Regions from separate parts of the Streptomyces sp. NPDC002206 genome, predicted to be linked through region 2. Evidence: riboswitches for the same ligand, from Rfam matches in the RefSeq annotation. Region 2 holds a riboswitch; the other holds the start of a gene.
What was found. Region 2 has a riboswitch for glycine ahead of gcvT (glycine cleavage system aminomethyltransferase GcvT). Riboswitches for the same ligand answer to the same signal wherever they lie in the genome.
Positions count from the first base shown of each region.

Region 1: linked by a shared signal. The riboswitch ahead of gcvP (aminomethyl-transferring glycine dehydrogenase) and the one ahead of gcvT (glycine cleavage system aminomethyltransferase GcvT) in region 2 are both predicted to bind glycine.

Region 1 is NZ_JBSFCW010000016.1:9,253-16,846, reverse strand. It holds gene ACWCP8_RS25630 (glutamate-cysteine ligase family protein) at 1-1,486, opposite strand, end outside; gene ACWCP8_RS25625 (hypothetical protein) at 1,968-2,561, shown strand; gene ACWCP8_RS25620 (DUF5999 family protein) at 2,882-3,088, shown strand; gene gcvP (aminomethyl-transferring glycine dehydrogenase) at 3,174-6,059, opposite strand; glycine riboswitch at 6,254-6,351, opposite strand; gene ACWCP8_RS25610 (PRC-barrel domain-containing protein) at 6,453-6,833, shown strand; gene ACWCP8_RS25605 (DNA polymerase IV) at 6,758-7,594, opposite strand, start outside.
Region 2 is NZ_JBSFCW010000009.1:240,422-248,015, reverse strand. It holds gene ACWCP8_RS19615 (SpoIIE family protein phosphatase) at 1-850, opposite strand, end outside; gene ACWCP8_RS19610 (L-serine ammonia-lyase) at 1,269-2,651, opposite strand; gene glyA (serine hydroxymethyltransferase) at 2,808-4,067, opposite strand; gene gcvH (glycine cleavage system protein GcvH) at 4,088-4,465, opposite strand; gene gcvT (glycine cleavage system aminomethyltransferase GcvT) at 4,535-5,650, opposite strand; glycine riboswitch at 5,792-5,889, opposite strand; gene ACWCP8_RS19590 (AAA family ATPase) at 6,048-6,728, shown strand; gene ACWCP8_RS19585 (enhanced serine sensitivity protein SseB) at 6,809-7,579, shown strand.

The DNA of each region.
Region 1 (7,594 bases), on a different contig from region 2:
CCGGCCAGGTGTGCACCGGCTCGCCACTGTGCATCAGCTCGGCATACCGGCGCGTCGTCGCCCCGAGCGCCGCGTCCCGTGCCAGCCCGGCGTCCAGCCCCCGGTGGTACGTGTCCGCCTGCCAGGAAGCCCCGTTCACCCGCCGCTTGCAGCGCTCCTCGATGACCCCGAGGTAGTGGTCGCGGTCCACGGGCTCGATGTTCCAGGCATCGAGCCCCGCCGCGGCGAGCGGCAGCAGTTCGTCCCGTACGAGCTCGACGGCCGGCACCCGAGTCAGCCCGCCCGACCGGCCCGGCCGGGGCCAGATCAGCTCGGCGTCGATGCCCCGGCGGCAGGCGGTGTCGAAGTTCTCGGCCGCGGCGGCGAACGGCAGCCTGGTCCACACCGGGCGGGACTCCTCGGCGAGCGCCCGCACCAGGCCGTAGTAGAGCGCGGCGTTGGCCATCACATCGGTCACGGTGGGCCCGGCGGGCAGGACGCGGTTCTCGACGCGGAGATGGGGTACGCCGTCGGCCAGTCCGTACACCGGCCGGTTCCAGCGGTAGACCGTACCGTTGTGCAGCACGAGTTCCTGGAGCGCCGGCACCCCTCCCTCGTCGAGGACCTGCAGCGGGTCCTCCTCGTCACAGATCGGCAGCAGCGGCGGGAAGTAGCGCAGATTCTCCTCGAAGAGCTCGTACGCGGAACTGATCCACCGCTCGCCGAACCAGGTCCGCGGGCGCACTCCCTGGTTCTGCAGTTCGGGCGGCCTGGTGTCGGTGGCCTGTTGGAAGAGCGGCGGGCGGGACTCCCGCCACAGCTCCCTGCCGAACAGGAAGGGCGAGTTGGCGCCCAGGGCGATCTGAACGGCGGCGACGGCCTGCGCCGCGTTCCACACGTCCGCGAACCGTGCCGGGGTCACCTGCAGATGCAGCTGGACCGAGGTACAGGCCGCTTCGGGCGTAATCGAGGTGGAGGTACAGACCAATCGTTCGACGCCTTCGATATCGAGCGCGAAATCCTCGCCGCGTGCCGCCACCATTTGATCGTTCAGCAGCACGTAGCGGTCTCCGTCCGAGAGGTTCGCCGAGACCAGGTCCCGATGATCAAGAGTCGGCAGTATTCCGATCATCATGATGCCGGCGGCGACCTCTCCAGCCTTCCGGTGGGCATATCCGAGGCCGGTCCTGAGCTCCTCGGCCAGTTGATCGAATACGCGTCCGTCCAGGCGGTGCGGGACTATGTTTACTTCCAAATTGAACATCCCGAGTTCGGTCTGGAAATCACGGCTCGCGATCCGCTCCAGCACCTCCGCATTCATCATCCTCGGCAGGCCGTCCGCACCTGCCAGATTCAGCTCGATCTCCATGCCCATGAGGTTGCGCGGGCGGTCGAACCTCCGCTCCGCCAGGAGCCTCCCCAGCCCCTCCAGGCACAGGTGGAGCTTCCTCCGGTACCTCTGCCGATCGGACAGGTCAAAGGCGCCCGCCACGACCTTCTCCCCCATCGAAGCGTCCCTCCTCAAGTGGGCAGCCCGCGGCCCAGGCCGCTCGCGTCACGGTCGTAATGCCCAGGGCAGGTGATCGATAACGCCCCCACGGACAGCGCGGACCCACTAATCTGAGTGCGGCCGCCGGAGGCACATTCCGAGGGCATGAACCACTCCGCAGTTCCCACCGTGCGGCGGTGGTGAAATCGTGGACGTGTTTCGGCCGACCGCGGCCGGGAAAAAACACCAGGCAGCAGCTGCGCCACACACACCGAATCAGCAGGTTCTCCGCATAATAAAGTCCGGATACCGCCTTGCCGGCAATACCTGAGGCGGCTAGCGGAAACACCGTGTGAACACCTGTCGTATAAACTCCGCGGACGAGGCAGAGAGTTGACGCACCGGCCCAGTCACCGGCCCCCTCTGGCCCCGCACGCCGACAGCGCCGTCTGCCCCCGCCCACGCATCACCGTGTCTCCGAAGTGAGAGGCGACCCACTATGCCGCTGCACGTACCTCCGGCTCCCGCGCCCGCCCTGCGCAGCGTCCTCGCGGCACTCGGTTCACCCACCGCAGTCCGCGAGGCCCGCACCCCGGCTCTCCGGTCCGTCCAGGGACCGCTGAGCCCCGAACTCCCGCTCCCCGTCCATGTGCTGGACCGGATCGGCCCGAGCGGGCTCGCACCACGCACCAGCCTGGCCGCGTGGCGCTTCCTTATCCGCAGCTCGGAGCGCGCCGTCGCCGCGGCGGACACCATGCTCACCCCGGACGGGTGGACCTTCTCGCACTTCTTCGAGGGTCCGTACATCGCCTCGACCGAACTCGCCCTGCGCCAGGCTGAGACGCTGACACCGCGCTATCAGCCGCGCCTTCTCTCCATTCCCGAGCTCTACATGCTGACACTGTGGCTGCACGAGGACATCGAGGCCGACGCGTCCGACGGAGCCCTCGCCCCTACCGACCTTCTGGTACCGCTGGCTCCCGCCCCACCGGGTATCGCGGCACACCGCCCGCACCGGGTCGCCGATCTACTCCCCGTGATGACGCTGCGTATCACCCCTGGCCCCGGTCCCCTGCTCGGTTCACCGGCCTGACCACAGCCCGCCTCCGGCCCGCAGTACTGTGCCCCGTCGCCGTTTCCGGTGGCGGGGCACACTACTGCTCGGACGCACCCGGAGGCCATCCGGACTAGTCTGGTCCGGCCACCCCGAACCACCCGAAGGGACAGTGCAGTTGTGTTGAACCGTCCGGCCGGGTGATGCGTCATGGGAGTAGGAGAAGTGCTGCCGCGAAATCCCTGCGGATTGACGCCCGTGGGGCAACACTGGGACCGGACCGATTGATACGGGGGGCGGCCATGAACACCTCATCAAGCCGCAGGACACTCACCACAACGCAGCGAAAGAACCCACCCATGTGCCAGCACCAGCCACCCTGCCCGACCGCCGACTCAGCCGACCGGGAGGCTGCCCGTCTGATGGCTCACCACCCGGAACAGGGCTGGAGCCTGCTGTGCAACGGCGTCCTGCTCTTCGAGGACACCGGTGAGCTGCTCCCGGACGGGCAGATCATCGCCCCGCACCGGCCGCTGGAAACCGGCCAGGTGATGAAGGCCGCCTGACCGCGGCCCGTACGAACGGGGGCCGGCCCGGAGAAGATCTCCGCACCGGCCCCGACGCATGTCCGCGTCACACCCGACGGGTGGGTCAGTTGTCGTACTCGTCCAGCGGCGGGCAGGAGCAGACGAGGTTACGGTCACCGAACGCGCCGTCGATCCGGCGCACCGGCGGCCAGTACTTGTCGGCGGCCGAGACCCCGGCCGGGAAGACGGCCTCCTCGCGGCTGTAGCCGTGCTTCCACTCCCCGCCGAGCATGGCGGCCGTGTGCGGGGCGTTGGTGAGCGGGTTGTCGTCCGCGCTCCACTCGCCGGAGGCGACCTTCTCGACCTCGTGGCGAATGGCGATCATCGTGTCGCAGAACCGGTCGAGCTCGGCGAGGTCCTCGCTCTCGGTCGGCTCGATCATCAGCGTCCCGGCCACCGGGAAGGACATGGTCGGCGCGTGGAATCCGTAGTCGACCAGGCGCTTGGCGATGTCGTCGACGCTGACACCGGTCGCCTTGGAGATCGGCCGCAGATCCACGATGCACTCGTGCGCGACGAGTCCGGCCGGGCCGGTGTAAAGGATCGGGTAGTGCGGTTCCAGACGCTTGGCGATGTAGTTGGCGGCGAGTACGGCGACCTGCGTCGCACGCTTCAGGCCCTCGCCGCCCATCAGACGTACGTACGCCCACGAGATCGGCAGAATGCCGGCCGAACCCCACGGAGCGGCCGAGATCGGTCCGACACCGGTCTCGGGACCCGCGGCGGGCTGCAGCGGGTGGTTCGGCAGGTACGGCGCAAGGTGCGCGCGGACGCCGACCGGGCCGACACCCGGGCCGCCGCCGCCGTGCGGGATGCAGAAGGTCTTGTGCAGGTTGAGGTGCGAGACATCGCCGCCGAACCGGCCCGGCTTGGCAAGGCCGACGAGCGCGTTGAGGTTGGCCCCGTCGACGTACACCTGACCTCCCGCGTCGTGCACCTCGGCGCAGATGTCGGCGACGTGCTCCTCGAACACACCGTGCGTCGACGGGTACGTGATCATGAGTACGGCCAGCTCGTCACGGTACTGCTGGATCTTGGCGCGGAGGTCCTCGATGTCGACCTCGCCGTCGTCGGCAGTCCTCACCACGACGACCTTCATGCCCGCCATCACGGCGCTCGCGGCATTGGTGCCGTGCGCGGAGGACGGGATGAGGCAGACGGTCCGCTGATCGTCGCCGTTGGCCCGGTGGTATGCGCGCACGGCCAGCAGACCTGCGAACTCGCCCTGCGAGCCCGCGTTCGGCTGAATGGAGACCGCGTCGTATCCGGTGACCTCGGCGAGACGCTCCTCCAGCTCACGGATGAGCGTGAGGAAACCCTCCGCCTGCTCGGCCGGCGCGAACGGGTGGAGCGCACCGAACTCGGGCCAGGTGATCGACTCCATCTCGGCGGTCGCGTTCAGCTTCATGGTGCAGGAGCCGAGCGGAATCATGCCGCGGTCCAGCGCGTAGTCACGGTCGGCGAGCTTGCGCAGGTAGCGGAGCATCGCGGTCTCGGAACGGTGCTGGTGGAAGACCGGGTGGGTGAGGAAGTCGTTTGTGCGCAGCAGGGACTCGGGCAGCGCGTCGACGGCCACGCCGTCCAGCGCCTCGATGTCGCCGTCGGTGCCGAAGGCGGCCCACACGGCGGCGATCTGCGTACGGGTGGTGGTCTCGTCGCAGGCGAGGGAGACCAGGTCGGCGTCGACGAACCGCAGGTTGACGCCGCGCTCACGGGCGTCGGCGACGACCTCGGCGGCCCTGCCCGGGACGCGCACGGTGAGCGTGTCGAAGTAGGAGTCGGTCTCGACGTCGATGGAGGCAGCCCGCAGGCCCTCGGCCAGGATCGCGGCGTAGCGGTGCGTGCGCCGCGCGATCGTCCGCAGTCCGTCGGGGCCGTGGTAGACGGCGTACATCCCGGCCATGACGGCGAGCAGCACCTGAGCGGTACAGATGTTGCTGGTGGCCTTCTCGCGGCGGATGTGCTGCTCACGGGTCTGCAGGGCGAGGCGGTACGCCTTGTTGCCGTCCGCATCGACAGAGACACCGACGAGGCGGCCGGGCAGGCTGCGGGCGAACTTCTCGCGCACGGCCATGAAGCCCGCGTGCGGTCCGCCGAAGCCCATCGGCACACCGAAGCGCTGCGTGGTGCCGACGGCGATGTCCGCGCCGAGGTCACCGGGCGAGGTGAGGAGGGTCAGGGCCAGCAGATCGGCGGCGACGGTGACGATGGCGCCGAGCTCATGGGCCTGCTCGATGACGGGCTTGATGTCCCGGACGGCGCCGGAGGCTCCCGGGTACTGGAGCAGCACGCCGAAGACACCGCGCTCGGCGATGTCGGCGGGGATGCCCTCGCTGAGGTCGGCGACGACCACCTCGACACCGGTCGGCTCGGCGCGGGTCTCTATCACGGCGACGGTCTGCGGCAGGGTGTCTGCGTCGACCAGGAAGACGCCGTTCTTGACCTTGCCGACGCGCCGCGCGAGCGCCATGGCCTCGGCGGCCGCAGTGCCCTCGTCGAGCAGCGAGGCGCCGGAGGTGGGCAGCCCGGTCAGCTCGGCGACCATCGTCTGGAAGTTGAGGAGGGCCTCGAGTCGGCCCTGCGAGATCTCCGGCTGGTACGGCGTGTAGGCCGTGTACCAGGCGGGGTTCTCCATGACGTTGCGAAGGATCACCGGCGGGGTGAAGGTGCCGTAGTAGCCGAGCCCGATCATCGGGGCGAGGACCTGGTTGCGGTCGGCGAGGGAGCGCAGCTCGGCCAGGACCTCGGCCTCGGTGCGGGCCGTCGGCAGCTGCAGCGCCTCTGTGCTCTTGATGACATCGGGCACTGCGGCCGCGGTCAGGTCGTCGAGCGAGCCGTAACCGACCTGGGCGAGCATCTTCGCCTGCGCCTCGTCATCGGGTCCGATGTGGCGATGTTCGAAGGGGATGCCCTGCTCCAGCTGGGAGAGCGGGGTGCGACGGGGGGTCATGGTGGAGGCCTCCTGGTCTGTCACGACCTGCGAGGGGCACCGCGGCGCGGGTGCCCGGACGGCCTCCCCCTCTGTCATCTCAACCTGAGAGCTTCACCGGTCCGCCCTGCGGCGTACCGACTTTCACCGTCGGTGAGGAAGGGATCCGTTCCGGCGTCAGCCGCCACGAAACCCGCCCTGCTTTCCAGAGTGACCTCGTCCGTGCGGTACGGGGGCCTGAGAGATTCCGGGGAGGATTTGCTCCTTCGGCGCCTGCCGGATTTGCTCCGGAGGGCTCTCCCGCACGGGGTCAGCGGCCATAGCCAGCCTACCAGCGGGGTTCGTCTCAGAAGTCTCGAGTGGCCGAAGCCCCGGATCTGCACTTTCGTAGTGCCTGTGGAGTAGCCGCGACCAATGGGAGGGACCGTGCAGACCGACATCGATCCGCGCAGCCTGATCGGCCGCAAGGCGTTCGACCGCAAGGGCACCAAGATAGGCACCATCGACGAGGTGTATCTCGACGACGCGACCGGTGTCCCCGAGTGGGCCGCCGTGCGTACCGGACTGTTCAGCAGGGACGCCTTCGTCCCGCTGGAGCCCAGCGAATTCGTCGACGATTCGCTCCGAATCCCCTTCGACCGCGCGCTGATCAAGGACGCACCCGACTTCGGCGTGGGCCGCCATCTCTCGCCGGAACAGGAGCTTCAGCTCTACCGGCACTACGGTCTGGACTCGCCGCCCGAGGAGCCGGGACCGGACCGCTCCTTCGGCAGGCTGGCCGGCCAGGACGAATAGTCCACGGGGTCGCGCACCAGTGGCAGCGGGTCCGCGGGCCGCAGATTCGGATCGTCGATACGGAACGTGCGCACCCGGCCGGGCGGCGACTCGGGTTCCTCGAACCGCACCGTCACCCGGCCCACCCCGCTGCCCTGCACCCACCCATGGCCATAGGTGTCATGGCGTACGTCGTGCCCGGCGGGCCACCGCCGGGCCGCGAGCTGCTCGGGGGTCTCCTGCTCCGGTGCACCGGACACCGACTCGTCCCCGTGCTCACCAGGGACCAGGTCGTCTGCAGCCGGGTCGTCGAGCGCGGCACGCTCACCGGCCGCCTGCGCGAAGAGGTCTTCCTGGGTGTAGTCGGCGAGCCCCGTGACACCCACCCCGAGGAGCCGTACGCCTCCGGTGGTGTCCACGGCCTCCAGGAGCCGCGCAGCCGCCTCTCTGACCACCGCGGGGTCGTCCGTGGGCCCCCGCAGCGTCTCGGACCGCGTGAGCGTCGAGAAGTCGTACCTGCGGACCTTCAGCACCACGGTCCGTCCCGACCGCTCCGCGGCCCGCAGCCGCTGGACACACCGGTCGGCCAGCCGGTCGACCTCCGTCCTGACCCGGACCCGGTCGTGCAGGTCCATGTCGAAGGTGTCCTCGACCGAGACCGACTTCGCGTCGCGCTCCGCGACGACGGGGCGGTTGTCGTACCCGAGGGCCATGCGGTGCAGTGAGACGCCGTGAGCCTTGCCGAGCAGCCGTACGAGCTCCGCCTCACCCGCCTCGGCCAG
Region 2 (7,594 bases):
CGGCGATGTCGGCCAGGCTCGGCACCGCGACCCCGACCAGTTCCTCGCACGTCGTCCCCACGTCCAAGGTGGTGCCGATGCGGGTGCTCGCGTCGAGGAGCAGGTCCAGGCCCGCGCGAGCCCGCTGCCGCTCGGAGATATCGGTCGATGCCGCCAGCAGGCCGAGGACGCCCCCGGCGCGGTCCTGGAGACGGTAGAGCGAGACGGAGTAGATGTGCTCGTGATCGGGGTCGGAGGGTGGCCGCCCGACATGCTCGACGTCGATCACGGGTCGACCCGTGTCCAGGACGCCTCTCAGCATCCGCTCCAACGCATCGTCGACCACACCCGGTGCCACTTCGCGAATCGACCGGCCGATGACCTCTTCGCCCAGCAGACCGCGCACCCCCGGCGCGGCGGTGCTGAACCGCATGAGCCGCAGATCGGGATCAAGAACCTGCAGGCCGAGCGGGGACTGGGTCAGCACCGCGCGCAATACCGCGCTGTCGATACTCGGTCGACCGGAACCCGCCGCCGGGGTCAGAAGCACGGACCACCACACGGCATCGCCCTCACCCGCTATGGGCCATACCTGGATGCCGACCGCGAGTCCCTGCCCGGACCGATGGCGGACGGCCGGCTCACGGGCAGACTTCCTCACCTCGGAAGCCTCCGGATCCGTGTGCTCACCGGGCCCTGTCAGCAGGACCGCCACCCCGCGCCCCAGCACCTCCTCGGCCGAATAGCCGAGCAAGGCCTGCGCCTGCGAGCTCCACTCGACCACGACCCCGTGGTCATCCACCACCAGCCGTGCGCCCTGATCCGCAACCGACCCGTCCTGGCAACCGGCGGGGTCCTCACGTGTGCTCATCCGTGCCAGTGCCTCCTTACGGACAACACCTCGGCGCACTCCCGGCCACGCCCGGTCCACTGCGTCCATCGCACCCCACCGGCGTCATCCGCTACCGCAGGGAACGTGGAGTTCCTGGGGGCCCCACCTACCCAATATGCCGTGGTGCTCGGCACGGCGCAGCGCAAGCGGCGCCCAGCGGGTCCACCGTCGCTCACGCCTCCGCCGCCGAGGCCCTCGCCATGGCCCACAGGCGACCGGCGGGGCCTGCGGTCCGGCGTCCGGTGGGACCTGCGGTCCGGCGTGGAGCCGAGAGGTCCCGCCGCAGTGGGCGAGCTCCCCCCGCCTCCCAGGGACTTCGCAGGGGCATTTCGCTGCGTGGGGAGGGAAGGACCCGACAGCTCCGCAAGATGCGAGGAGCAGGTCAGGGCCGCTTTCCTCAGCACTCGATGATGTTGACCGCCAGCCCGCCGCGCGCGGTCTCCTTGTACTTCACGCTCATGTCCGCGCCGGTCTCCTTCATGGTCTTGATGACCTTGTCGAGGGAGACCTTGTGGGTGCCGTCGCCGCGCAGCGCCATCCTCGCCGCGGTGACGGCCTTGACCGCCGCCATGCCGTTGCGCTCGATGCACGGGATCTGGACGAGGCCGCCGACCGGGTCGCAGGTCAGGCCGAGGTTGTGTTCCATGCCGATCTCGGCGGCGTTCTCGACCTGCTCGGCGGAGCCGCCGAGGACCTCGGCGAGGGCGCCCGCGGCCATCGAGCAGGCGGAGCCGACCTCTCCCTGGCAGCCGACCTCGGCGCCGGAGATCGAGGCGTTCTCCTTGAACAGCATGCCGATGGCGCCCGCCGCGAGGAGGAAGCGGACGACGCTGTCCTCCTTCTCGGTCTCGGTGGCGCCGCCGGCCGCGAAGTTCATGTAGTAGTGCAGCACGGCCGGGATGATGCCCGCGGCGCCGTTGGTCGGGGCGGTGACGACGCGGCCGCCCGCGGCGTTCTCCTCGTTGACCGCCATCGCGTAGAGGGTGATCCACTCCATCGCGTGGGCCTGCGGGTCGCCCTCGGCGCGCAGCTGGCGTGCGGTGTTCGCGGCGCGGCGGCGGACCTTGAGGCCGCCGGGCAGGATCCCCTCGCGGGACATGCCGCGCGACACGCACGCCTGCATGACGCGCCAGATGTCGAGCAGACCGGAGCGGATCTCGTCCTCGGTACGCCAGGCGCGCTCGTTCTCCAGCATCAGCGAGGAGATCGACAGGCCGGTGTCCTTCGCGAGCCGCAGCAGTTCGTCGCCGGTGCGGAAGGGGTGCTTGAGGACGGTGTCGTCGAGAACGATCCGGTCCTCGCCCACCGCGTCCTCGTCCACGACGAAGCCGCCGCCGACGGAGTAGTACGTCTTCTCCAGCAGCGGGGCGCCCTCGTGGTCGTACGCGAAGATCGTCATGCCGTTGGCGTGGTACGGCAGTGCCTTGCGGCGGTGCAGGACCAGCTGCTCGTCGGCGTCGAAGTCGATCTCGTGCATGCCGAGGAGGTTGAGCCGTCCGGAGGCGCGGATCTCGGCCACCCGGTCGTCGGCGGACTCGACGTCGACGGTACGGGGGGACTCGCCCTCCAGGCCGAGCAGGACGGCCTTGGGCGTGCCGTGGCCGTGTCCGGTGGCGCCGAGCGAGCCGAACAGCTCGGCGCGTATCGAGGCGGTGTGCGCGAGCAGGCCCTCGTTCTTCAGCCGGCGCGCGAACATACGGGCCGCGCGCATCGGGCCGACCGTATGGGAGCTGGACGGGCCGATGCCGATCGAGAACAGGTCGAAGACCGAGATGGCCACGGGTGACTCCTAAGGGGTTGGTAGACGTCGTTGTCTGCCGGGTGGTGCGGTACGGACCGGTCGGTCCGAAGAGCAGCGGTACAAGGGATGGGGCACCGCGCTCACTGTCCAGTGTGCGCGGTGCCCCGCCTCAAACGTACAGAACCGATTCCCGGACTACTTCAGGCCGGGGTACAGCGGGAACTTCTCGGCCAGCGCGGTGACGCGGGCCTTGAGGTCGTCCGCGTCGTACGAGGGCTTCAGGGCCGACGCGATGATCTCGGCGACCTCGGTGAAGTCCTCGGCCTGGAAGCCGCGGGTGGCCAGGGCCGGCGTACCGATCCGCAGACCGGAGGTGACCATCGGAGGCCGCGGGTCGTTCGGGATGGCGTTGCGGTTGACCGTGATGCCGAGCTCGTGGAGCCGGTCCTCGGCCTGCTGGCCGTCCAGCTCGGAGTTGCGCAGGTCGACGAGGACCAGGTGGACGTCGGTACCGCCGGAGAGGACGGAGACACCGACCTCGGTGACGTCCGGCTGCACCAGACGCTCGGCGAGGATGCGGGCGCCGTCCAGGGTGCGCTGCTGGCGCTCCTTGAACTCCTCGGTCGCCGCAACCTTGAACGAGACCGCCTTGGCCGCGATCACGTGCTCCAGCGGACCACCCTGCTGGCCGGGGAAGACGGCAGAGTTGATCTTCTTGGCGAGCTCCTGCGTCGACAGGATGACGCCACCGCGCGGACCGCCGAGGGTCTTGTGCGTGGTGGTCGTGACGACATGGGCGTGCGGCACCGGGTTGGGGTGCAGACCCGCGGCCACCAGGCCCGCGAAGTGTGCCATGTCGACCATCAGGTACGCGCCGACCTCGTCCGCGATGCGGCGGAAGGCGGCGAAGTCCAGCTGGCGGGGGTACGCGGACCAGCCGGCGACGATCAGCTTCGGCTTGGACTCCTTGGCCAGACGCTCGACCTCGGCCATGTCCACGACACCGGTGTCGTCCACGTGGTACGGGACCACGTTGTAGAGCTTGCCGGAGAAGTTGATCTTCATGCCGTGGGTCAGGTGACCGCCGTGGGCCAGGTTCAGACCCATGATCGTGTCGCCCGGCTTCAGCAGCGCGAACATCGCGGCGGCGTTGGCCTGCGCACCCGAGTGCGGCTGGACGTTCGCGGCCTCGGCGCCGAACAGCGCCTTGATCCGGTCGATGGCGATCTGCTCGACCACGTCGACGTGCTCGCAGCCGCCGTAGTAGCGGCGGCCCGGGTAGCCCTCGGCGTACTTGTTGGTGAGGACGGAGCCCTGGGCTTCCATGACCGCGACCGGAGCGAAGTTCTCCGAGGCGATCATTTCGAGAGTGGACTGCTGACGGTGGAGCTCGGCGTCGACGGCGGCGGCGACGTCCGGGTCCAGCTCGTGGAGGGAGGAGTTGAGAAGCGACATCAGGTGGTCCCTTGGGGTCTTTAGTTGCCGGAGAACTCGGAGTACTCGTCTGCGGAGAGCAGGTCCTTCGGCTCTTCCGTGATGCGTACCTTGAACAGCCAGCCGCCCTCGAAGGGAGCGGAGTTCACCAGCGCCGGGTCGTCCACGACGTCCTGGTTCGCGGCGGTGACCTCGCCGGTGACCGGCGAGTACAGGTCGCTGACGGACTTGGTCGACTCCAGCTCACCGCAGGTCTCGCCCTCGGTCACCGTGTCACCGACCTCGGGGAGCTGGGCGTAGACGACGTCGCCGAGCGCGTTGGCCGCGAACTCGGTGATACCGATCGTGGCCACACCGTCCTCGACGGCCGACAGCCACTCGTGCTCCTTGCTGTAACGCAGCTGCTGGGGGTTGCTCATGACCTGAATTCTCCTGTACGCGGGGGAGTGCTGATGAACGGTGGTCTTACGGGGTGAGACGCGACTGCGTCACTTCTGCCGCTTGTAGAACGGCAGGGCCACGACCTCGTACGGCTCGTGGCTGCCGCGGATGTCCACTCCGACGCCCGTGGTCCCGGGCGCGGCGTGCGCGGCGTCCACGTACGCGATGGCGATCGGCTTGCCGAGGGTCGGGGACGGGGCGCCGGAGGTGACCTGGCCGATGACCTGCCCCTCGGCGACGACGGGGAACCCGGCGCGCGGCACCCGGCGGCCCTCGGCGATCAGGCCGACCAGCTTGCGCGGCGGGGCGGTCTCGGCGCGCTCGGCGGCGGCCTCCAGCGCCTTGCGGCCGACGAAGTCGCCCTCCTTCTCGAACTTCACGACCCGGCCCAGACCGGCGTCGAACGGCGTCAGCTCGGTGGTCAGCTCGTGCCCGTACAGCGGCATGCCGGCCTCCAGGCGCAGCGTGTCACGGCAGGACAGACCGCACGGGATGAGGCCGTGCGGGGCGCCCGCCGCGGTGAGGGCCTGCCAGAGCTGTTCGGCGTGCTCGGGGGCGACGAACAGCTCGAAGCCGTCCTCGCCGGTGTAGCCGGTACGGGCGATCAGCGCGGGCACACCGGCGACGGTGCCGGGCAGGCCCGCGTAGTACTTCAGACCGTCCAGGTCGGCGTCGGTGACCGAGGCCAGGATGGCGGGGGACTCGGGGCCCTGGACGGCGATCAGCGCGTACCCGTCGCGGTCGTCGCGGACCTGGGCGTCGAACCCGTCGGCGCGGGCGGTCAGCGCGTCCAGCACGATCTGGGCGTTCCCGGCGTTGGCGACGACCATGTACTCGGTCTCGCCGAGGCGGTAGACGATCAGGTCGTCCAGGATCCCGCCGTCCTCGGCGCAGATCATCGTGTAGCGGGCGCGGCCGACGGCGACGGTGCCGATGTTGCCGACCAGCGCGAAGTTCAGGAATGCCGCTGCCTGCGGGCCGGTGACGGTGATCTCGCCCATGTGCGACAGGTCGAAGAGGCCGGCCTTCGTACGCACCGCGTTGTGCTCGTCGCGCTCACTCGCGTACCGCAGCGGCATGTCCCAGCCCGCGAAGTCGGTCATGGTCGCGCCCAGCGAGCGGTGCAGGGCGTCGAGGGCGGTGAGACGGGGGGCGTTGCTCATAGGTGTGGCTCCCAGGGCATGACGGCGAGGACGATCCCTCCCCATCTGTCATCGGAACCTGAGAGGTTCGCCGAGAGACCCTGACGGGTTCGGCTTGCACCTTGGGTGGAGCCGCCGCGGCGGCTCGCTTTTCAGATCTGCCTCATCCACGCGGTACGGGGCCTGAGAGATTCAAGGGAGGATCTTGCTCCTTCGGCGCCCGGCACAGTCAGTGGCCGGAACTCTCCCGCGCGGATTCAAGCGGCCTTTATGCAGTTGGCCGGGTCATCATTGCACGCATTGCGGAAGAGTGGGGCGTCGGTACCGCGTGAGCGAAACGAACGGTGGGACGGTTGTCTCGCATTGCCTTTTCTTTACACTTCGTGGGCAGGCGTGGGCGACCGACAGGGGGAGGGCAATGACGTTGCAGCGGTACGCGACGACCGTAGGGGCCGCGCACGGCGCGATGCCCGCACAGCCGGGCACACCCGTCCGGGGAAGGCTCGGCACGCACGCACCCGTCGTGCGCGATCTGCGCGAGCGCGCCGGGCGCAGCCCGCGCGGCCTGCACTTCGCCGCGGGCGATGTGGTGGTGGTCTCCGGGCTGCCCGGCAGCGGCAAATCGACGCTCATCCGGCGAGCGGTGACCGTACGGGCCATCGACTCCCAGGACACCCGGGACCGCTGGGCGCAGCGAGTGCCCCGCTTACTCCCGTACGCCCTCTATCGCCCGCTGGTCCGCGTCGCCCACTACTGGGGGCTCTGGCGGGCGCTGCGCTCCGGTGACTCGGTCGTGGTCCACGACTGCGGCACCCAGGCGTGGGTACGGGGCTGGCTGGCCCGGGACGCGCGACGCCGCGGCCGTGTCCTTCACCTCGTGCTGCTGGACGTCACCCCGCAGGTGGCGAGGGAGGGTCAGCGCGAGCGCGGACGCGGAGTCTCCGGTTACGCCTTCGCCCGGCACCGCAGGGCCGTCGGCAGGCTGCTGCGGGATACCGAGGCCGGCATCCTGCCGCCCGGCTGCTGCTCGGCGGTGCTGCTGGACCGGGGGTCGGCCGGGATGCTGGCCCGGATCACGTTCGCCGACAACAGTCCCTAGCGCCTGTGCCGCCCGTCAGCGCGGAGGGGCGCGCCGGAGTTACTGTTCTGCGGCAAGCCATGGGGCGAGAAGGGGAAGCAGTGGACATTCCGGCACCGGTCCAGACCCATCCGCAGGGCGGATGGCCGGCCAATGAGCTCGAACAGGTGCTCGGCGCCTCGCTCGGCAGCCCGGAGGCGGGCGGCCGGCTCGTCGAAGTGCTCGGCCGCAGCCACCTCTGGGTGCCGCTCCCCAACGGCGGCGGTCCCGACGCCCCGTCGCTCGATCTGCCCACGGTGGAGATCGAGGGCGCGGCGTACGTCCCCGTCTTCAGCTCCGAACAGCAGTTCCTGAGCTGTGTCGGCACCCATATGTCGTTCACCGTGGCGCCCGCCCGCGAATTCGCCCGCGGACTGCCCCCGCAGCTCGGCATCGCGGTGAACCCGGGTGGCGCCGTCGGCATGCCGCTGCCGCCGCCCGCCGTCGCCGAGCTCTGCCGCGCCGGACGCACCTCTCTGGACGGGCCGGCCAGCGGCGGCCGGGTCCGGCTGTACGAGCCGGACTGGCAGGAGGAGCCCGTCGACTTCCTCGCCGCCGCGGCCGGTGAATTCGAGGAGAGCGGTGTCGTGCGCACCGCCCGCCGCACGCTGGCCAGCATCGAGGGCGGCGACCCCGTCCTCTTCATAGGTGTCGAGTTCTCGACCTGGGACGGCGCCGGACGCAACGCCCCGATGGATGCCCTGGGCCGCGCGCTCGGCCGTGTCGAGGTGCCCTGGCCGGTCAACCTGGTCCTGCTGGACGTGGCGCAGGACCCGGTCGCCGACTGGATGCGGGCCAGGATCCGGCCGTTCTACCAGCGCCAGGGCCACTGAGCGGCCGGTACCCCC